DNA from 3 places in the Lysobacter soli genome. Region 2 is predicted to be linked to each of the others. Evidence: predicted binding sites of a transcription regulator. Region 2 holds the regulator's gene; each other region holds the start of a gene.

Region 1 (7,323 bases), 2.0 Mb from region 2:
GGAAATCCTCGTCGCCACCGACGTGGCCGCGCGCGGCCTGCACATCGACGGCGTCTCGCACGTCTACAACTACGACCTGCCGTTCGACGCGGAAGACTACGTCCACCGCATCGGCCGCACGGCGCGCCTGGGCGCGGAAGGCGACGCGATCAGCTTCGCCTGCGAGCGCTATGCGATGTCGCTGCCGGACATCGAGGCCTACATCGAGCAGAAGCTGCCGGTGGCGGCGGTCGAGGCCGACCTGCTGGTCGCCATCCCGCGTCCGCCGCGCGAAGTGCCGGAAGGCGCCGAAGGCGAGGGCGAGAACGAAAGCATCGGTTCGATCTTCAAGGAAGCGCGCGAACAGCGTGCGGCCGACGAAGAGCGTCGTGGCGGTGGCCGCAGCCGTGGCGGCAAGCCGGGCGGCGGTCGCAGCGAGGGCCGTCGTGAAGGCGGTCGTCGTGAAGGTGGCCGTGCGGAAAGCCGCGACGGCGCGCCGCGCGGCGAGCGCAAGCCGCGTCCGCAGCCGGTGGTCGATGCCGCCGCGCAGGCGCACCAGGCCGTCGAGGCCGCGACGCCGCCGACCGGCGATGCCGAACGCGCGCCGCGCAAGCGCCGTCGCCGTCGTGGCGGTCGCCGCATCGAGGGTGCCGAAGCCGCCACGCAGGCCGCCGCGCCCGCACCGGCCGCACCGAAGTCGCCGACCCAGGTCCACGCGCAGAAGGCCGCCAAGGCCGCTGCGAAGGACGGCGACAAGCTCGGCCTGCTGCATCGCATCGGCCGCGGCCTGAAGTCGCTGATCTCGCGTTCGCCGCGCAGCCAGCACTGAGTTCCACGCTGGCGCCGCACGCATCCGGCGCCAGCCTCGCGAACCGCGTCGCGGTTTGCGCGCCTGCCGCGGATTTCGCCCTAGCCAGCGCCGCCCGTGCCGCCGATACTGGGCGGCACGAGTGGGAACACGGTGAGCGATGAGCGTCCTGCGCTTCGACAACGTCAGCAAGCGGTACGACGGCGGCCACGACGCGTTGAGCGAAGTGAGCTTCGACGTCGCGCAGGGCGAAATGCTGTTCGTCACCGGCCATTCGGGCGCGGGCAAGAGCACGCTGCTCAAGCTGATCCATCTTTCCGAACGCCCCAGCCGCGGCGCCGTCGTCTTCGGCGACCGCAACCTGTTGAAGGTACGCGGCCGCCGCATCGCGTTGCATCGACGCGAGGTCGGCGTGGTGTTCCAGGACCATCGCCTGCTCGGCGACCGCAGCGTCGCCGATAACGTCGCGTTGCCGCTGATCCTGCGCGGCATGCGTCGCGCCGACATCGGCAAGCGCGTGCGCGCGGTGCTCGACAAGGTCTCCCTCGGCGCCCGCGCCAACGCACTGCCGTCGCAGCTGTCGGCCGGTGAACAGCAGCGCGTCGGCATCGCCCGTGCGATCGTCGGCGAACCGCGCCTGCTGGTTGCCGACGAACCTACCGGCAACCTCGATCCCACGCTGTCGGCCGAGATCATGGCGCTGTTCGAATCGCTGCCGGAGCTCGGCACCAGCGTGCTCGTCGCCAGCCATGACCTCGCGCTGGTCAAGCGCATGAAGAAGCGCGTGCTGGTGCTCAATCAGGGGCGCCTGGTCGACGACATCTCGCCACAGGACCTCGCCCAGTGAGCGCGCCGACCGCCAACGCCTCGACCCGCCCGGCGCGTCCGAATTCGCGTCTTGGCACGTGGTTCGACCATCACGTCTACAGCCTCGTCGCCAGCGTCGGCCGCATGCTTCGCAAGCCGTGGGCGACCGCTCTGACCATCGGCGTGATGGCGGTCGCGATCACGCTGCCGCTCGGGCTGTGGGCCGCGCTCGGCAACGTCGAACGCTTCACCGGAACGGTGGAACAGTCGCGGCAGATCAGCCTGTTTCTGAAGCCGCAGGTGACGGTCGATCGCGCCCGCGCGCTGGCCGAGCAACTCCGCGGTCGCGGCGACATCGCCACGCTCGACCTGCGCACGCCCGAGCAGGGCATGGAAGAACTGCGCCGCAGCAGCGGCCTGGGCGAAGCGATCAGCGCGGTGGACGGCAATCCGCTGCCGAGCGTGCTGGTCGTGACGCCGAAGGGCGACGAGACGACGCTCGCCGAATCGCTGCGCACGTTGCCGGACGTCGATGTCGTGCAGCACGACGCCGCATGGCGTCAGCGCCTGGACCAGTGGTTGCGCTTCGGCGTGCGGCTGGCGTGGGTGCTGGCGGCGCTGCTCGGCGTGGGCGCGCTGCTCGTGGTCGGCAATACCGTCCGGCTCGACATCCAGTCGCGTCGCGATGAAATCGCGGTGCTGCAGCAGCTCGGCGCCACCGACGGCTTCATCCGCCGCCCGTTCCTGTACCTGGGCCTGAGCTACGGACTGGCCGCCGGCCTGATCGCGCTCGGCCTGCTGACCGCCGCCGACCGCGCGCTGCGCGAACCGCTCGCCGCGCTAGCGCAGAGTTACGGAAGCCAGTTCGCGCTGCACGGCTTCGACCTGCTCGACGCCGTCGCCATCGTGATCGGCTCGGGCGTGCTCGGCTGGATCGGCGCCGGCCTCGTCGCCGGCCACTACCTGCGCCAGACGCGCCCGACGACATGAGCCAGGACCTTCGCCATCTCGCCAACGCCGCGCCCCGGATCATGGTGGTCGACGGCTCCAAGCTGGTGCGCAAGCTCATCGGCGACGTGCTGACGCGCGAGCTGAGCGACGCCGTCGTCGTGCCGTGCGCCGGTATCGCTGAAGCGCGTGCCGCACTCGCCAGCGGCGCGGTCGACCTGGTCACCACGTCGCTCGTGCTGCCCGACGGGGACGGCATCGCGCTGGCGCGCGCCGTTCGCGAATCGGCGGGGCAGGCGTACGTGCCGATCATCGTCGTCTCCGGCGACGCGCAGTCGCACCTGGAATCGCGCCGTTTCACCGAAGATGTCACAGACTACTTCGACAAGGCGCTCGGCCACACCGCGCTGGCAGCGTTCATCCGTGGCTACGTGCAGCCGCAGCCGATCCCGGGCGCGCGCGTGCTCTACGTCGAAGACAGCAAGGTCGTTGCGCTGGCGACCAAGCGCATGCTCGAACGCCATGGCCTGACGGTGCTGCACTTCGTCGGCGTGGAAGAGGCGCTGGAATTCCTTGAAGCGCGCCGTGGGCAGGACGACGTTGGCTGCGACCTCGTGCTGACCGACGTCTACCTGAAAGGCGCACTGAGCGGCAACGACCTGCTTGCCAGGCTGCGCGAGGACTTCGGCTACGGCAAGCGCCGCCTGCCCGTGCTCGTGATGACCGGCGACGGCAATGCCGACAACCAGAGCGCGCTGATCCGCGCGGGCGCCAACGACCTGGTGCTCAAGCCGATCGAGGAGCGCCTGCTGGTCACTAAGACGCTGTTCCAGCTGCGGCTGGCGCGGCTGCCCGAGCCGACGACGCTGGACGCATGAACGACGCGGCGGACAGCGGCGATCGCATCCGGCTGGACCCGTCATGGAAGGCGAAAGTCGGCGATTACCTGCAACGTCCGGACATGCAGCAGCTGTCGGGCTTCCTGCGCGACCGCAAGGCCGCCGGCGCGCGGATCTTCCCGCCGGGGCCGAACATCTTCGCCGCCTTCGACGCCACGCCGTTCGACGAGGTGAAGGTGGTGATCCTCGGCCAGGACCCGTACCACGGGGCCGGGCAGGCCCACGGGCTGTGCTTCTCGGTGCAACCGGGCGTGCCCGTGCCGCCGTCGCTGGACAACATCTTCAAGGAAATCGAGCGCGACCTCGGTGTCGCCCGCCCGGACCACGGCTGCCTGTTGCCATGGGCGAGGCAGGGCGTGCTGATGCTCAACGCCGTGCTGACCGTCGAGGAGGGCCGCGCCGGCGCGCATCAAGGCAAGGGCTGGGAAGGCTTTACCGACCACGTCGTCGACGTACTGAATCGCGAGCGCGAGGGCCTGGTCTTCATGCTCTGGGGCAGCTATGCGCAGGCCAAGGGCAAGGTCATCGACCCGCGCCGGCATAGGGTGCTGAAGGCGCCGCACCCCTCGCCCCTGTCGGCCTACCGGGGCTTCATCGGCTCCGGCCACTTCTCGGCCGCCAACGAGTATCTCGCCCGCCACGGCAAGACGCCCATCGACTGGTCCTTGCCCGGGCGCGCTGGCCTGACCCCCTGAACGCCCGCTGGGCGGCCTCATCGGTCTTGCGGAAAACGATTTCGGCCCAATGAACTTCCGAGGCTCGTTCGGGTCTATGAACCGGTGCGCGGGAACGTTCCGGTCATGCAATCCAGACACTCCGCTCACGCACCAAGTGATTGATTTGCAAGCCTTGCATGGCGCGCGCTCGACGATTGAGCCCGTCCGGGGTTTGTCCCACCCATGAAACACTGAGGCCCTTTCGACCTTTAGCAGAGCCCTATTTCGACTGCTAAGATGACCCCCATGACCCAGAACACGCTCACCCTCCCGCTGGTCTCCAACAACCTTCCGGTGCCGAGTGCGCTCGGTTCGCTGGACGCCTACGTCAACGCCGTGCACCGCATCCCGGTGCTCACCGCGGAAGACGAGCAGGCGCTGGCGCGTCGATTCCGCGACGGCGAGGACCTCGATGCTGCCCGCGAGCTGGTGCATTCGCACCTGCGCTTCGTGGTGCACGTCGCGCGTGGCTACAACGGCTACGGCCTGCAGCTGGGCGACCTTATCCAGGAAGGCAACATCGGCCTGATGAAGGCGGTCAAGCGCTTCGACCCCGACCAGGGCGTGCGCCTGGTGTCCTTCGCCGTGCACTGGATCCGTGCCGAGATGCACGAGTTCATCTTGAAGAACTGGCGCATCGTGAAGGTCGCCACGACCAAGGCGCAGCGCAAGCTGTTCTTCAACCTGCGCAAGTCCAAGACCCGCCTGGGCTGGATGAACGCAGAGGAAGTCCGCGCCGTCGCCCAGGACCTCAACGTGTCCGAGCGCGAAGTGCTGGAGATGGAATCGCGCCTGTCGGGCCGCGACATCGGCTTCGATGCGCCGGACGATGACGACGACAACGCTCCGCCGTCACCGGTCGCGTACCTGCGTACCGATGCCGAGGATCCGTCGCAGACCTACGAGCGCGAGGACGAGGAAGACAACCATCTCGCCCTGCTGCGCGAAGGCCTGTCGGGCCTGGACCAGCGTTCGCGCGACATCGTCAAGCGCCGCTGGCTGGATTCGGAAAGCAAGATCACGCTGCAGGAACTGGCCGACGAATACGGCGTCAGCGCCGAGCGCATCCGCCAGATCGAAGCCAACGCGCTGAAGAAGATGCGCGCGCTTTTCGCGGCGTAAGCTTCCAGCGACACGATGCGTCGAAACGGCCCGGGAAACCGGGCCGTTTTCTTTTCCGCGCCGACAAGCGCCGCTCGCCACAAGGATCGGATATCGAGCCGCGCGCGATGCGCCGAACATGGCCGCATCCAACGGGAGCCCTGCCATGTTCCGCATCCACGCGCTGCCAGCCGCGCAGTTCCAGCCCTTGTTCGCGCTGTCTGACGATGCGCTCGCAACGCGCGACATCCGCTCCGGTGTCGCCGACGCAGCGCACTCGTTCCCGTGTCGCGTGAGCCTGCGCGATGCAGAGCCCGGCGAGCGCCTGCTCCTGCTGCCGTACGAACACCACGCGGTGGCGACGCCGTATCGAGCGTCGGGTCCGATCTTCGTTCGCGAAGCCGCCACCGACGCGGTCTTCGACGTCGGCGAAGTGCCGGACCAGCTGCGTCGCCGCCTGCTGTCGGTCCGTGCGTACGGAGACGGCCTGATGCGCATCGCCGACGTGGTCGAAGGCAAGGAGATCGAAACGCTCCTGGCGAAGTTCCTCGCGCGGCCCGACGTCGACACGCTGCACGTGCACTTCGCGCGCTACGGCTGCTACGCGTGCCGTGTCACTCGCGCGGACTGACCGCTCCGCGGGGTGGATCGCGACCCAGGATGATCCGCGCGTGGCGCTGGTAGCTCCAGTACGACCATGCCCAGTTGAGCAGCACGATCAGGCGGTTGCGGAAGCCGATCAGGAAGAACACGTGCGCGGCGAGCCAGAACCACCACGCGAGCAGGCCCGAGATCTTGAAGCCGTGCAGGTCGACGACGGCCGCCATGCGGCCGATCGTCGCGAGGTTGCCGAAGTCGCGATAGCGGAACGCGGGCGTCGGCTTGCCGCCAAGCCGCGCCTTGATCGCCGCCGCCACGTGCGCGCCCATCTGCTTCGCCGCCGGCGCGACGCCGGGCACGGGCTTGCCGTCCTGCTGCACGCTGGCGAGGTCGCCGGCGACGAATATTTCCGGGTGCCCGGGCACGCTCAGGTCGGCTTCCACCGGCACGCGGCCCGCGCGATCGCGCGGCACGCCCAGCAGCGCGCCCAGCGGCGACGCGGCGACGCCCGCCGCCCACAGCACCGTGCGCGATGGCACGAAGGTGTCGCCAAGCGTGTAGCCGTTCGCGTCGATGGCGTTGACCGGCGTGCCGGTGACGACCTCGACGCCGAGCTTCTGCAACTGCCTGCGCGCCTTCTCCGACAGCGATTCGGGGAATGACGCCAGCACGCGCGGCCCGGCCTCGATCAAGCGCACGCGTGCGTGCGACGGATCGATGTTGCGGAATTCGCGCGTGAGCGTGTGGCGCGCGATCTCGGCGAGTGTCCCGGCAAGTTCGACGCCCGTCGGACCGCCGCCGACGACGGCGAAGTTCAGCCATGCATCGCGTTCGGCGGGATCGTCGCAGGCTTCAGCGCGTTCGAACGCGAGCAGCAGGCGGCGACGGATCGCCAGCGCGTCGTCCAGCGTCTTCAGCCCGGGCGCGTCGGCGCTCCATTCGTCGTGGCCGAAGTACGCATGCGTCGCGCCGCTCGCGAGCAGCAGATAGTCGTACGACATCGCGTCGCCATCGGCGAGCGACACCGTGCGCGCCTGCGTGTCGATGCCGACCACTTCGCCCAGCCGCACTTCGACATTGCGCTGGTTGCGCAGGATGTGGCGCAGGGGCGCGGCGATGTCCGGCGACGACAAACCCGCGGTCGCGACCTGGTACAGCAACGGCTGGAAGAGATGATGGTTGCGGCGATCGATCAGCGTGATGCGCACGTTGCTGCCGGCGAGCGCGCGCGTCGCCCACAGGCCGCCAAATCCGCCGCCGACGATGATCACGTGCGGGCGCGGATCGGGCGAGGTCATGCGTGCTCTCCGGCGTCGGGAATGTCGTGGTCGCGGTCGATGCGCGAATGCAGCTTCGTGTCGCGCATCAGCGCATACACGCTCAGCGAGACCGCGACGCACGCGGTCACGTAGACGTAGAACCACGATTCGTGGCCGATCTGCTTGAACCACAGCGCGATGTACTC
Region 2 (7,323 bases):
CGATCGCGGCCATCACCACGACCACATGGTCGACATCGACAGCGGCAAGATCATCGAGTTCGAAAGCCCGGAGATCGAAGAGCTGCAGCGCAAGGTCGCGGCCAAGCACGGCTACGAGATCGAGGAGCACTCGCTGGTGCTCTACGTGCGCAGGAAGAAGGGCGCGCCGGCGGTCTGACCTGCCGGGTTCCGCGAACGAAAAAGCCCGCCGATGGCGGGCTTTTTTTGTGGGCGATGAGCGCCGTTACACCACGTCGGCCAGCAACCGCTTCGCGGCCGCGCGCGCCTCGCGCGTGAGTTCGACGCCGCCGAGCATGCGCGCCAGTTCCTCCTCGCGCTCCTTCGCCTTGAGCAACTGCACCGCGCTCTGCGTGACGCCTTCGCTCTTGGCCTTGCTCACGCGGTAATGCGCATGGCCCTGCGCGGCAACCTGCGGCAGGTGGGTGACGCACAGCACCTGGCGGCTCGCTCCAAGCGCGCGCAGCTTCTGGCCGACGATCTCCGCCACGGCGCCACCGATGCCGGTATCGACCTCGTCGAAGACCATCGTCGCCACGGTATCGAGCCCCAGCGCCGCGACCTCGATCGCCAGCGAGATGCGCGACAGTTCGCCGCCCGACGCCACCTTGCGCAGCGGACGCGCCGGCTGCCCCGGGTTCGCCGCCACCATGAATTCCACGCGCTCGGCGCCCTGCGGATCGGGGCGTTCGGATTCGAGCGGCTCCAGCTCGACGTCGAAGCGTCCGCCGCCCATGCCGAGTTCGCCGATCAGCGCGCTCGTGCTCGACGCCAGGTTCGCCGCGGCCTCGCGGCGACGTGCGCTCAACACCTGCGCGACCTCACGCCACGCGGTGCGGGCCGTTTCGATCTCGCCATCGAGTTTTGCCAGTCGCACGCCTGCGCCGCGCAGGGCGTCCAGTTCGGTCGCGATGGCGTCGCGATGCGAGGCGAGTTGTTCTGGCGTGACGCGGTGCTTGCGCGCCAGCTCGTGCAGGCGGCCAAGGCGGTGTTCGAGCGCGTCGAAGGCCGACGGGTCCAGGTCCAGGTCGCTGCGCACGCGGTCGAGCAGGGCGAGCGCTTCGTCGATCTGGATGGTCGCCGCATCGAGCATGCCGTCGACTTCGGAAAGCCGCGGCTCGTGCTCGGCGACACGTGCAAGATCCGATCGCACGTGCTGGAGCGTGCGCGAAAGCGACGGACCGTCTTCGCCGCCGAGTTGCGCGAAGGCGCCGTCGCAGGCGGCGATCAGCCCCGCGGCGTGCGCGTGACGACGGTGGTCGGACAGCAGGCGCGCGATGGCCTCGGGCGCGAGCTCCTCGCGATCGAGCTCGGCGTGCTGGTGTTCGAGCCAGTCGATGCGGTCGGAGACGTCGCCCTGCGCGAGCAGCGTTTCGCGCTCGGCAAGCAACGCGCTCCAGCGGGCCGCGGCGGCTTCGACCGCCCGACGTTCGGCATCGGTGCGGCCGAACGCGTCGAGCAGCGCGAGCTGGCTCGGGCGCGAGAGGAGCGCCTGGTGTTCGTGCTGGCCGTGGATCTCCACCAGCAGCGCGGCCAGCTCGCCGAGCTGCCCCAGCGTGACCGGGCGGCCGTTGACCCAGGCGCGAGAGCCGCCGTCGGCGCGGATGACGCGACGGATCTGGCAGGCGTCGTCCTCGTCCAGCTCGTGCTCGCGCAGCCACGCGGCGGCGAGCGGCACATCGTCGAGGGTGAATTCGGCCGCCAGCTCGGCGCGATCGGCGCCGTGGCGCACGACGCCGCTGTCGGCGCGCAGGCCGGAGATCAGGCCGAGCGCGTCGACCAGCAGCGACTTGCCCGCGCCGGTTTCGCCGGAGATGACGGTCAGGCCGGGACCGAAGGCCAGTTCGGCTTCGGTGACGACGGCGAATTGCTTGAGGGACAGGTGGACGAGCATCGGAGCGCGATTGTGCCCTGTGTGGGTTGCGGCTTGATAGCGGTGGGGCGTCTCACGGGTGGAGATCGCGACCGGGGTTCCGCTTCGTGCGCTGACGCCGCCTGCGGCTCCGGGCGGAGGACTCCGTGCGTCCCGACTTGCGCCCCGTACCCAGCCGTCATATATCGCCGACATGAGCCGCAAACCCGCCGATCCCAGCCTCGACCCGCGCGCACGCCAGTTGTTGCGCACCCTGATCGGCCGCTACATCCGCAGCGGCGAGCCGATCGGGTCGCAGACGCTGGCGCGCCACGCGGGGCTGGACGTCAGCCCGGCGACGATCCGCAACATCCTCGCCGACCTGGAAGACGCCGGGCTGCTCAGCGCCCCGCATTCCTCGGCCGGGCGCGTGCCGACGCCGCAGGGCTACCGGCTCTTCGTCGACTCGCTGCTGCAGGTGCGGCCGTTGCCGGAGACCGATGTCGCGCGTCTTCGCGGCGAGCTGCCGGCGGGGTCGGGGACGCAAGCGCTGCTGGGCAGCGCGTCGGAGCTGCTGTCGGCGATGACCCATTTCGTCGGCGTGGTCAGCGTGCCCAAGCGCGAGCAGTTCGCCTTCCGGCGCATCGACTTCGTGCCGCTGGATGGCTCGCGCGTGCTGGCGATCCTGGTCTTCGCCGACAACGAGGTGCAGAACCGCATCGTGCTCACGCGCCGGCCGTTCGATGCCGGCGAACTGGAGCGCGTGGCGAACTACCTCAACGCGCATTTCGCCGGGCGCACGGTGGCCGACATCCGCGCCACGCTGGTGCGCGAGCTGCGCAGCGCGCAGGACGAGATGCAGCTGCTGCTGGCGCAGTCGGTCGAACTGGCCGAGCAGGCGCTGGCGCCGGGCGGCGACGACATGGTGCTGGCCGGCCAGACCCGCCTGATGGGCGTGCAGGAGCTGGCCGACCTGGACCGCCTGCGCGACCTGTTCGACACCTTCTCGCGCAAGCGGGAGATCCTCCAGCTGCTCGAACGCACCGTGCAGGCGCCGGGCGTGCGCATTTTCATCGGCGAGGAAACCGGGCTGGCTCCGCTCGAAGGCATGTCGCTGGTGACCGCGCCGTACGTGGCCTCCGGCTCGGGGACGGTGCTGGGCGTGCTGGGCGTCATCGGCCCCACGCGCATGGCCTACGACCGCGTGATTCCGGTCGTCCAGGCCGCGGCGGACGCGCTCGGTGCCGCGCTGAACCCGGACTCGTAACGGGTCACGCGTATCCCGTGGAGGAGGTCGCTGGCCGGCATCCGCCGGCGCGCTCGTGTTGGACATTGCCGTCTTGAATCCGGCAGGGGCGGGCCCCATTGCTGCCCTGACGCGCCTGTGAGCGCGGCTGCAAGACCTTGAATTCCAGCATGTTTGAGCGCCCATGGCGCAGGGATGGAGCACCGCATGACCGCTAGCACGCCTTCCGGCGAACCCAACCAGACCGCCGAAGCAGCCCCCAACACCGAGACCCCCGACGCGCTCGCCGCGCAGCTCGAAGGCCTCCAGGCCGAGCTGACCCAGTTGCGCGAGGAGACGCTGCGCGAGCGCGCCGAGCTGGAAAACCAGCGCAAGCGCATGGCGCGCGACGTCGACATGGCGCGCAAGTTCGCCAACGAACGCCTGCTCGCCGAGCTGCTGCCGGTGATCGACAGCCTCGAAGCCGGCCTGGCCGTGCAGGCCGATACCGCCGCCCACCTGCGCGAGGGCATGGAGCTGACGCTGCGCCAGTTGCTGAAGGTGGTGTCGGAGAACGGCCTGACCATGGTCGACCCGGTCGGCCAGCCGTTCGACCCCGAACGCCACCAGGCCATGAGCATGGTCGATCCCGCCGGCCACGCGCCGGGCGACGTCGTGCAGGTCTACCAGAAGGGCTGGGTGCTGAACGATCGCCTCCTGCGCCCGGCGCTGGTCGTGGTGGCCAGGCACGACTGACGCCTTGAAGCGGGGCCGCGAGCCCCCCAGATAACGCACATCGGCGGCACGTGGCCGCCATCAACCTTCAAGCAGGCGGCCTCGCGCCGCCGCACAGTCAAAAGATCAGAGAGGGAGCAACACCATGGGCAAGATCATCGGTATCGACCTGGGCACGACCAATTCGTGCGTGGCGATCATGGAAGGCGGCAAGCCGCGCGTCATCGAGAACGCGGAAGGCGATCGCACCACGCCGTCCATCGTCGCCTTCACCAAGGACGGCGAAGTCCTCGTCGGCGCCAGCGCCAAGCGCCAGGCCGTCACCAATCCGAAGAACACCTTCTTCGCCGTCAAGCGCCTCATCGGCCGCAAGTTCACCGACGCCGAAGTCCAGAAGGACATCGGCCTGGTGCCGTACAAGATCACCCAGCACGAGAACGGCGATGCCTGGGTCGAGACCTCCGACGGCAAGAAGATGGCCCCGCAGCAGATCTCGGCCGAAGTGCTGGCCAAGATGAAGAAGACCGCCGAGGCCTACCTCGGCGAGACCGTCACCGAAGCCGTCATCACGGTGCCGGCGTACTTCAACGACAGCCAGCGCCAGGCGACCAAGGACGCCGGCAAGATCGCGGGCCTGGACGTCAAGCGCATCATCAACGAGCCGACCGCGGCCGCGCTGGCGTACGGCATGGACAAGAAGGGCGGCGACCGCAAGGTCGCGGTCTACGATCTCGGCGGCGGCACGTTCGACGTGTCGATCATCGAGATCGCCTCGGTCGACGGCGAAATGCAGGTGGAAGTGCTGTCCACCAACGGCGACACGTTCCTGGGCGGCGAAGACTTCGACAAGCGCGTCATCGACTACCTCGTCGAGGAATTCCAGAAGGACCAGGGCATCGACCTGCGCAAGGATCCGCTGGCCCTGCAGCGCCTGAAGGACGCCGCCGAGCGCGCCAAGATCGAACTGTCCAGCGCGCAGCAGACCGAAGTGAACCTGCCGTACGTGACGGCCGACGCCTCGGGCCCGAAGCACCTGAACATCAAGCTGACCCGCGCCAAGCTCGAGGCGCTGGTCGACGACCTGGTCAAGCGCACGATCGAACCGTGCCGCATCGCGCTGAATGACGCGGGCCTGCGCGCCAGCGAGATCAGCGAGGTGATCCTGGTCGGCGGCCAGACCCGCATGCCGAAGGTGCAGTCGGCCGTGGCCGAGTTCTTCGGCAAGGAGCCGCGCAAGGACGTCAACCCCGACGAAGCCGTGGCGCTGGGCGCCGCGATCCAGGGCGGCGTGCTGGCCGGCGACGTCAAGGACGTCCTGCTGCTCGACGTGACCCCGCTGTCGCTGGGCATCGAAACCCTGGGCGGCGTCTTCACCAAGATCATCGAGAAGAACACCACCATCCCGACCAAGGCCTCGCAGGTGTTCTCCACCGCCGAGGACAACCAGTCGGCTGTGACCGTGCACGTGCTGCAGGGTGAGCGCGAGCAGGCCCGCTACAACAAGTCGCTGGCCCGCTTCGACCTGACCGGCATCGAGCCGGCGCCGCGCGGCATGCCGCAGGTGGAGGTGTCCTTCGACATCGACGCCAACGGCATCCTGCACGTGTCGGCCAAGGACAAGAAGACCAACAAGGAACAGAAGGTCGAGATCAAGGCCGGTTCGGGCCTGTCCGAGGAAGAGATCGCGAAGATGGTCTCCGACGCGGAAGCCCATCGCGAGGAAGACCAGAAGTTCCACGAGCTGGTGCAGGCCCGCAATCACGCCGACGCGCTGATCCACACCGCGCGCAGCGCCATCAAGGACAACGGCGACAAGGTGGCCGGCGACGTCATCGGTCGCACCGAAGGCGCGATCGCCGAGCTCGAAACCGCGATGCGCGGCGACGACAAGGGCCAGATCGAGGCCAAGTCCAAGGCGCTGGAAGAGGCCGCGCAGTCGCTGTTCGCGGCGGCGTCGGCCGCTGGCCAGCCGGGCGGTCCGGACGCCGGTGCCGGCCCGTCGGGCGGCGCCAAGTCCGACGACGTGGTCGACGCCGAGTTCACCGAAGTCAAGGACGACAAGAAGTAAAGCCGGGATTCGGGAATGGGGATTCGGGATTCGGAAAAGCAGTTTCCGTGCCCGGATCCCTTTCCTGTGTCTGAGCCGCCGTTGTTTTCACGAGTCCCGAATCACGAATCCCGAATCGCTCCATGAGCAAACGCGACTACTACGAAGTGCTGGGCGTGGCCCGCGACGCCAGCGACGAAGACCTGAAGAAGGCCTATCGCCGCTGCGCGATGAAGTTCCATCCGGACCGCAACCCCGGCGATGCCGCCGCGGAAGCTTCGTTCAAGGAGTGCAAGGAAGCCTACGAAGTCCTGTCCGACGGCAACCGCCGGCGCGCCTACGACCAGCACGGCCATGCCGCCTTCGAGCACGGCATGGGCGGTGGTGGCGGCCAGGGTTACGCCGACATGGGCGACATCTTTGGCGACATCTTCGGCAACATCTTCGGTGGCGGCGCCCAGCGCGGTCCGCGTCGCGGCGCCGACATCGGCTACGTGATGGAGCTGTCGCTCGAGGAAGCCGTCTTCGGCGCCGAGAAGACCATCGAGATCCCGACGCTCGACGAATGCGAAACCTGCGATGGCTCGGGTTCGGCCGACGGCAAGACCGAAACCTGCCAGACCTGCCATGGCCGCGGCCAGGTGCGTTTCCAGCGCGGCATCTTCTCGATGCAGCAGGCCTGCCCGCATTGCGGCGGTCGCGGCAAGACGATTCCCAACCCGTGCGCCGACTGCAACGGCCAGGGCCGTGTCGAACGCACCAAGACGCTGCAGGTGAAGATCCCCGCCGGCGTCGACAACGGCGATCGCATCCGCCTGGCGGGCGAGGGCGAAGCCGGCCCGGCCGGTTCGCCGCCGGGCGACCTGTACGTCGACGTGCGCGTCCGCGAGCACGAGATCTTCCAGCGCGACGGCGACGACCTGCACTGCGAAGTGCCGGTGCGCATCGGCCAGGCGGCGCTCGGCGACACGATTCGCGTGCCCACGCTGGAAGGCGAAGTCGAACTGCGCATTCCCGCCGAAACGCAGACCGGAAAGCTGTTCCGCCTGCGCGACCGCGGCGTGAAGTCGGTCCGCAGCCGCAAGCCGGGCGACCTGTATTGCCGCGCCGTCGTGGAAACGCCGGTCAACCTCACCGCCGAGCAGCGCGAACTGCTGGAGAAGTTCGAAGCGACCTTCGCCGGCGATGGCGCGCGTCGTCATTCGCCGCGTGCGTCGACCTTCCTCGATGGCGTGAAGGGCTTCTGGGATCGGATGACGTCCTGACGCTCGCACGGATCGAAACACCTGAAAGCCGCGGCATCGTCCGCGGCTTTCTTGTATCTGGAAGTCAGTGCCTGTCGCTCCGGATGACATGGCGAATGTCACGCATGATGCCCGGACGCTTGTCGCCACGCAGACCCGCCTTCAGACTGCCCGCATGAGCGATCACACTTCTCCGCAGACC
Region 3 (7,323 bases), 1.3 Mb from region 2:
GCACGACGAACAGGGCGGCAAAGGCAACGATCACCCACGGCGTCTGGAAGGCCACCTGCAGGTTCGCACCGACCAGGCCCGCGACGACGCCGGCCGCGGTGAACACCAGCGCGCTCGCCAGCACGTACACGAACGACAGCGTCAGCGCGCGACGGACGCCGAGGTTCGGGCCCTGGCCGGCGATGAGGCCGGAGAGGATCGGGATCATCGGCAGCACGCACGGCGTGAACGACAGTCCCAGACCCAGCGCGAAGAAAGTCAGCAGCGCGAACCAGCGCCCCTTGCCGGACAGCGCGGCGGCGAGGCGCGCGTCTTCGGCCTGTTCGCCGTTGGCTGCGTTGGTCGCGGGCGCGCGATCGCCGGTCGATGTCGCGGCCGAAGGAGCGGGCGCGGTCGGCGTCGGTGCGACGGCGGTATCGCTCGCGGGAGGCTGCGCGGGCGCCGCGCCCTGCTCACCGGCCGCAAGCGGAAGCTGCGTCGAAGGCCCGTTCGAGATCGCCTGCACCTTCCGCGCGGGCAGCGCGACGTCAACCACCCGCGTCATCGGCGGATAGCAGATGCCGTCCGTCTGGCAGCCCTGGAATCCGGCCGTCAGTCGCAGGGTCGCCGGCTCGGTCGTGCGTGCGCTCACCGGCACCGGCACGTCGATCTGGTCGAAGTACACCGTGACGTCGCCGAAATGCTCGTCGCGATGCGCCACGCCCTTCGGCCAGCGCGGTGCGCCGAGCGCGAAGCCGGCCTTGGTCGCAGCGGCGTCGAGTTTCAGCGTGGTCTTGTCGCGATACAGGTAATAGCCGCGCGCCGGGGTGAAGCGCAGCAGCAGCGTGTTGCCGTCGCCGGCGATCGCCTCGAAACCGAACGCCTGCTCCGGCGGCAGCGGCAGCGCATCGGTGCCGGTGCCGGCGTTCTGGCCGAGCAGCCCGCCACCCAGCGGCGCGTTGCCACGCGGGCCGAAGTTCACCAGCGGCTTGGCGTTGTCCTGCGCGGCGGGGGGCAGCGCAACGGTCACGCTGCGCGTCTGCGGCGGGTAGCAGATGCCGGCGTCGGCGCAGCCCTGGTACTTGATCTTCAGCGTGACCTGGCGCGCGCTGGCCTGGCCGGGGAGCACGGCGGTGAGCTGCTGCCGGTAGGTTTCGACCTTGCCGAAGAACTCGTCCTCGTGCTGATCGCCCCTGGGCAGTTGCAGCGGCTGCGCGGCGAAGCCGGCGTCGGCCTGCACGGCGATGCGGTGGCGATACAGGTAATAGCCGTCGGCGATGCGCCAGCGGATCTCGATGCGGTCGGCGGACGGCGCCTCGGCCCGCAGCGCGAAGGCGTCGTCGACCGGCAGCAGGTCGTCGGGATCGATCGCGGCGGCGGCGGGCATCGCGGCGAATGCGAGCGCGAGCGGGAGGAAAAAGGAAAGCAGGCGCGCGGCGCGCGTCCGGATCGGGTCAGTCATCGTCACGTGTCTGTTCGTCCACCCAGCCGAGGTAGGCGGCGAGGCCGCCGACGGCTTCGACCGCGAGCGCCTCGGGCAGTTCATACGGATGCAGCGTCTTCAGCCGCGCGATCAGTTCGTCCTGGCGCGCCGCCGTGGTCTTGATCAGCAGCAGGACTTCCCCGCTGCGTTCGATCGCGCCCTGCCAGCGGTACACCGAGCGGAGGCCGGGCAGCACGTTCACGCACGCGGCCAGTCGCTCGTCCACCAGCGCGGTGGCGAGGGCGTCGGCGGTCTGTGCGTCGGGGCAGGTGCTGAGCACCAGCCGCACGCGCGGGTCGGTGGCCGTGGGCATGAGGGGCGCCAGTGTAGGGCCTGCCTGCGGCCGCTGCCCGTGCCGGGCCGGCCCGCAGCGTTCCGTCGGACCTTGCACGATGCGCCCCCGGATGGCGTAGGCTGCCGGCGCCGGCGTTCCGCTGGCCGGCCAGGAGGTTCGATGTCCCATCGCCCGTTGCTCGCATCGCTCGGCCTCGTGCTGGCACTCGCCAGTTCCGTCGCGATGGCCCAGACCGGAGACGCGCACGGCATCCGCGTGCGTGCCGCCTGCGCGCAGGCGACGCCGGCGCCACGGCTGTTGCTGGACCTCAGCTGCGAGAGCGCGATGAACTGCTGGAGCGATCCGGCCGACCTCAGCGTGCTCGACCTGGAGTCCGGCGAGCGCCTGGCGACGTCCGGGCGCGACCTGGTCTACGTCGACGCGTCCGGCGCGCCGCAGGCGGAGCCGCCGATGCAGGGCACGATCCGCGCCGTGTGGACGGCCGTGCTGGCCGCGCCGCTGACCGCGAAGCAGCTCCAGCTCGTGCAGGGCGACGAGACCGCGACGGCGGCGTTCGCCCCGGCCGCCGATTGCGCGGCGCTTCCGGCGGCCGCGGTCCGGCGCCTGGCAGGCGGCTGAGACGCTACACGCGCGCCGTCTTCGCCGTGACGCGCGCTCGCCCGGTACGCAATTCGGCCAGCTGCTCGACGACTTCCACCAGCGGCGCCCTGGAGCGCGTCGGCGCCGCGCGGAAGGCGGCCAGCAGGCGCAGTTCGAGCGGATCCTCGACCAGCACGGCGTCGGCCGCCGCCACCGAATCCAGCGCCGTATCGGCCGACAGGCCCATGCTGCCGCGGCCGGTCGCCAGCCATTCGAACTGGACACCGGTGACCAGTGCGATCTCGCGCAGGTGCGCCACGCTGGGGAACTTGCCGCGCGCCGCCTCCCAGTGACCGACCGCACTGCGCTGCACGCCGACGGCGGCCCCGAGTGCGGCCTGCGAGAGGCCGGCGTGACGGCGGGCGAGGCGGATCCGCTGCTGGGGTGTCATCGCGGCTACCTATGGTCACAGGGTGAACGACATACACTCGAAGCTGTGCGCTGTCGGTAGCCGGTGCGCCACCGAAAGCAAGTCCGGATCGCAGATTCTGGCAAACCTTCGGGCCGGATGGATACCGCTGGTCAGCAGGCGCAAGCAGTCCGGAGCTGGCCCGAACGCGAAGGAGCGCACACCATTGCCGTGCGCCGCGTCAGGCGCAGGTTCGAAGCACGTGCGCAGGGATGGCGCCGGGCCAGGACGGCAACTTCGATACCAAGGAGCGCGTTCCACGGGGCGCGCTCTTTCTTTTTTTGGCCGGCGCCTTGCCGGCGCCGCACGCTTCCCGCGTTCGAACCAGTCGCTCCCGCCTGCACCGGATATGTCGGGCAGGCCTTGAAAGGTTCCGCTGCCGCCCCATCTCCGACGGATCCCGGTTCGCCGGGTACTGTTTGCCCGCGATCTTGGCACTCGTCGCGGGCGACTGCTAAAATTTCGACACTTTTTCCGCTGTTTCAACCACTTACAGAGGTGTTCGTCGCCATGAATATCAAGCCGCTCTACGACCGCGTGGTCATCAAGCGCATGGAAGAAGAAAAGATGTCCGCTGGCGGCATCGTGATCCCGGACTCCGCCACCGAGAAGCCGATCAAGGGCGAAGTCGTCGCCGTCGGCGAGGGCAAGGCGTTCGACAACGGCAACGTGCGCGCCCCAAAGGTCAAGGTCGGCGACAAGGTCCTGTTCGGCAAGTACAGCGGCACCGAAGTGAAGCTGGACGGCACCGAATACCTGGTGGTGAAGGAAGACGACATCTTCGCCGTGCTCGGCTGAAAGCCGTGATTCGTGTTCCGGGAATGGCGATTCGGACGAGCGCAGCGCGCTGACCGATCCCCCCGCATCACGAACCTCATGGTTGTCGCTTTCCACGAATCACAAATCACGAATCACGAATCCCGGAGTTAAGAACCATGGCAGCCAAGGAAATCCGTTTCGGTGAGGACGCGCGCGTCAAGATGGTGCGCGGCGTCAACATCCTCGCCAATGCCGTCAAGGCAACGCTCGGCCCGAAGGGCCGCAACGTCGTGCTCGAGAAGAGCTTCGGCGCCCCGACCATCACGAAGGACGGCGTGTCCGTCGCCAAGGAAATCGAGCTTGCCGACAAGTTCGAGAACATGGGCGCGCAGATGGTGAAGGAAGTCGCGTCCAAGACCTCCGACAACGCCGGTGACGGCACCACCACCGCCACCGTGCTGGCGCAGGCGCTGATCCGCGAAGGCATGAAGGCCGTCGCCGCCGGCATGAACCCGATGGACCTCAAGCGCGGCATCGACAAGGCCGTCGCCGAAGCCGTGGGCGAGCTGAAGAAGATCTCCAAGCCGTCCTCGACGTCGAAGGAAATCGCCCAGGTCGGCGCGATCTCGGCCAACAGCGACACCAACATCGGCGACCTCATCGCGCAGGCGATGGACAAGGTCGGCAAGGAAGGCGTGATCACCGTCGAAGACGGCTCGGGCCTCGAGAACGAACTCGACGTCGTCGAGGGCATGCAGTTCGACCGCGGCTACCTGTCGCCGTACTTCATCAACAACCAGCAGTCGATGCAGGCCGAACTGGACGATCCGTTCATCCTGCTGCACGACAAGAAGATCTCCAACGTCCGCGACCTGCTGCCGGTGCTGGAAGGCGTCGCGAAGGCCGGCAAGCCGCTGCTGATCATCGCCGAGGAAGTCGAAGGCGAAGCGCTGGCGACGCTGGTGGTCAACACCATCCGCGGCATCGTGAAGGTCTGCGCCGTCAAGGCCCCGGGCTTCGGCGACCGTCGCAAGGCGATGCTGGAAGACATGGCCATCCTGACCGGTGGCACCGTGATCTCCGAGGAAGTCGGCCTGCAGCTGGACAAGGCCACCATCAAGGACCTCGGCCGCGCGAAGAAGGTGCAGGTCTCCAAGGAGAACACCACCATCATCGACGGCGCCGGCGATGCCTCGGGCATCGAAGGCCGCATCAAGCAGATCAAGGCGCAGATCGAGGAGACCTCCTCCGACTACGACCGCGAGAAGCTGCAGGAGCGCGTGGCCAAGCTGGCCGGCGGCGTGGCGGTGATCAAGGTCGGTGCCTCGACCGAGATCGAGATGAAGGAAAAGAAGGCGCGCGTCGAAGACGCCCTGCACGCCACGCGTGCGGCGGTGGAAGAAGGCATCGTGCCGGGCGGCGGCGTCGCGCTGCTGCGTGCCAAGGCGGCGATCGCCGGCCTGAAGGGCGCCAACGAAGACCAGAACCACGGCATCCAGATCGCCCTGCGCGCGATGGAAGCGCCGCTGCGCGAGATCGTGACCAACGCCGGCGAAGAGCCGTCGGTCATCCTCAACAAGGTCATCGAAGGCAAGGGTGCGTTCGGCTACAACGCCGCCAACGGCGAGTACGTCGACATGCTCGAAGCCGGCATCCTGGACCCGACCAAGGTCACGCGTACCGCGCTGCAGAACGCCGCGTCGATCGCCGGCCTGATGATCACGACCGAAGCGATGGTCGCCGAGCTGCCGAAGAAGGAAGAGCCGGCGATGCCGGGCGGTGGCATGGGCGGCATGGGCGGCATGGACTTCTAAGTCCCGCTTCCCGCGTCACGCGACACGAAGAACCCCGCAGCGATGCGGGGTTCTTTTTTGTGCGATCGGGCGTCGTGCGCACAACGCGTCGAGCCGATAAGCTCGCGCGCATGCCGACCTCCCTGATCATCGTCGACGACTTCCTCAGCACGCGCGACGCGCAATCGCTGCGCGAGGTCGGACTGCAACTTACCTATCCCGAGCAGCAGGGCGCGTTTCCGGGGCGCAATTCGCTCGAACGCATCGAGATGGACGGCCTGGACCGCACGGTGTCGAACATCGTCGGCGAACGGGTCAAGCCGATCTCGCCGCTGCAATCGCACGCGAAGTTCCGCATGACGCTGGCCGCCGACAAGGGCCGCGCGAAGGTGCACATCGACCAGGCGTACTGGTCCGGGATCCTCTACCTCAGTCGTCCCGAGGATTGCCGCGGCGGCACCGAATTCTTCCGACACCTCCCGACCAACAGCGAACGTGCGCCGTGGAGCCAGGAGGAAGCGCGCGCGATGGGGTACGACTCGCTGGAGCACATGCACCAGCAGGTGATCGAGAAGGACACCAACGACGACGCGAAATGGGAGCGGACGATGACCGCGCCGATGCGTTTCAACCGGCTGGTGCTGCTGCGCCCATGGCTGTGGCACACCGCGGGGCCGGCATTTGGCGACCGCATGGAAAATGGCCGGCTGGTGTACCTGATGTTCTTCGCGGGCGCGTAATTGCGCCCGGAAGACCCTGTTTCCAAACCTGAACAGGGCTGGCGTTACAGGTCGATTGAAGCGCTATTTGAACCGCTGAGTTCTATTTTGCAGTGCAGCGTGCATTGCACCTAACGGTTCCTTCACGATCAGCGCGCATCCCGACGTGGGGGAGGGAGCAGGCCCGCAACCGGTTCGACCGGGGCGGGCTTTTTATTTGCCTCGTCGGCATGCCTCTTGCCGCGAGCATGTCGTGCGCGCTCCGATAGCGCGCAGTTCAGATCGACGAAGCGAACGCGCGTGACAGAATCGGCGCGATGACTTCCCCCGCATCCGCTTCGCCGCCCGACCGATTCCAACCGCTGCTGGCGCGTGTCCTTCCGCGCCTGCGCGCCGTGCTGCCCGGCGAGCTTCTCACCGATCCGCACGCGATCGTCCGCATCGAACGTGTCGCTATCGCGAGCGACTTCGCCATCGACACGCTCGTGCGACAGCCGGAACTGCTGGAGCGCCTCCTGCGCGACGACGGCGCCGAGCCGCCTGCGGAACCGGTGCTCGACGCCGGCAACCGCGCCGACTGGCCCGCGCTGCTGCGTCGCTATCGCGCCGCCGGCTCCACGCGGTTGATCTGGCGCGACGCGCTCGGCCTGGACGACGTCGACGCGACACTTGCCGGCAGCACGCATCTGGCCGAGCGGTGCCTGCAGATCGGCCTGAACGCGGTAGAGACCGAATTCGCCCAGCGCCACGGCGTGGTGCGCCATCGCGACGGCAACGCGCAGCGGCTGGTCGTGTTCGGCCTGGGCAAGCTCGGCGGCGGCGAACTCAATTTCAGCTCCGACGTCGACCTGGTCTATACCTACGAACACGACGGCGAATCGGACGGCGCGCGTCCGCTCGATGCGGAGCACTACTTCGCGCGCCTCGGCCAGCAACTGGCGAAACTGCTCGACGAACCGACGGTGGACGGTTTCTGCCATCGCGTCGACCTGCGCCTGCGGCCGTACGGCAACGCAGGCCGCGTCGCGTGGTCGTTCAACGCGATGGAGCAGTACTTCCAGCGCGAAGGCCGCGACTGGGAGCGCTATGCGTGGCAGAAGGCGCGACCCGTCGCCGGCGACGCGGCAGCGGGCGAGCGCTTTCTCGACAGCCTGCGTCCGTTCGTCTATCGCCGCTACCTCGACTTCGGCGCGCTGGATGGCCTGCGCGGCATGAAGGCGGCCATCACCGCCGAAGTCGCGCGCAAG

Evidence for each region. The regulator HrcA, encoded in region 2, represses chaperone genes, less so after heat shock. The targets are predictions, from matches to a motif close to TTNGCACTCNNNNNNNNNGAGTGCNAA.
Region 1: rpoH (RNA polymerase sigma factor RpoH) is a predicted target of HrcA. The motif match lies at 4,367-4,393, and genes of this name have one in related genera.
Region 3: groES (co-chaperone GroES) is a predicted target of HrcA. The motif match lies at 3,237-3,263, and genes of this name have one in related genera.

What each region holds. Positions count from the first base shown of each region.
Region 1 is NZ_CP046603.1:311,297-318,619, forward strand. It holds gene rhlB (ATP-dependent RNA helicase RhlB) at 1-808, shown strand, start outside; gene ftsE (cell division ATP-binding protein FtsE) at 948-1,634, shown strand; gene ftsX (permease-like cell division protein FtsX) at 1,631-2,584, shown strand; gene GOY17_RS01335 (response regulator) at 2,581-3,420, shown strand; gene ung (uracil-DNA glycosylase) at 3,417-4,136, shown strand; gene rpoH (RNA polymerase sigma factor RpoH) at 4,404-5,279, shown strand; gene GOY17_RS01350 (DUF1203 domain-containing protein) at 5,425-5,889, shown strand; gene GOY17_RS01355 (NAD(P)/FAD-dependent oxidoreductase) at 5,873-7,156, opposite strand; gene GOY17_RS01360 (MFS transporter) at 7,153-7,323, opposite strand, start outside.
Region 2 is NZ_CP046603.1:2,353,512-2,360,834, reverse strand. It holds gene fur (ferric iron uptake transcriptional regulator) at 1-178, shown strand, start outside; gene recN (DNA repair protein RecN) at 245-1,912, opposite strand; gene hrcA (heat-inducible transcriptional repressor HrcA) at 2,085-3,137, shown strand; gene grpE (nucleotide exchange factor GrpE) at 3,324-3,851, shown strand; gene dnaK (molecular chaperone DnaK) at 3,976-5,898, shown strand; gene dnaJ (molecular chaperone DnaJ) at 6,021-7,142, shown strand; gene dapB (4-hydroxy-tetrahydrodipicolinate reductase) at 7,297-7,323, shown strand, end outside.
Region 3 is NZ_CP046603.1:3,606,738-3,614,060, reverse strand. It holds gene GOY17_RS16415 (protein-disulfide reductase DsbD) at 1-1,441, opposite strand, end outside; gene cutA (divalent-cation tolerance protein CutA) at 1,434-1,775, opposite strand; gene GOY17_RS16405 (hypothetical protein) at 1,917-2,375, shown strand; gene GOY17_RS16400 (helix-turn-helix transcriptional regulator) at 2,380-2,787, opposite strand; gene groES (co-chaperone GroES) at 3,316-3,603, shown strand; gene groL (chaperonin GroEL) at 3,741-5,378, shown strand; gene GOY17_RS16385 (DUF6445 family protein) at 5,489-6,097, shown strand; gene glnE (bifunctional [glutamate--ammonia ligase]-adenylyl-L-tyrosine phosphorylase/[glutamate--ammonia-ligase] adenylyltransferase) at 6,394-7,323, shown strand, end outside.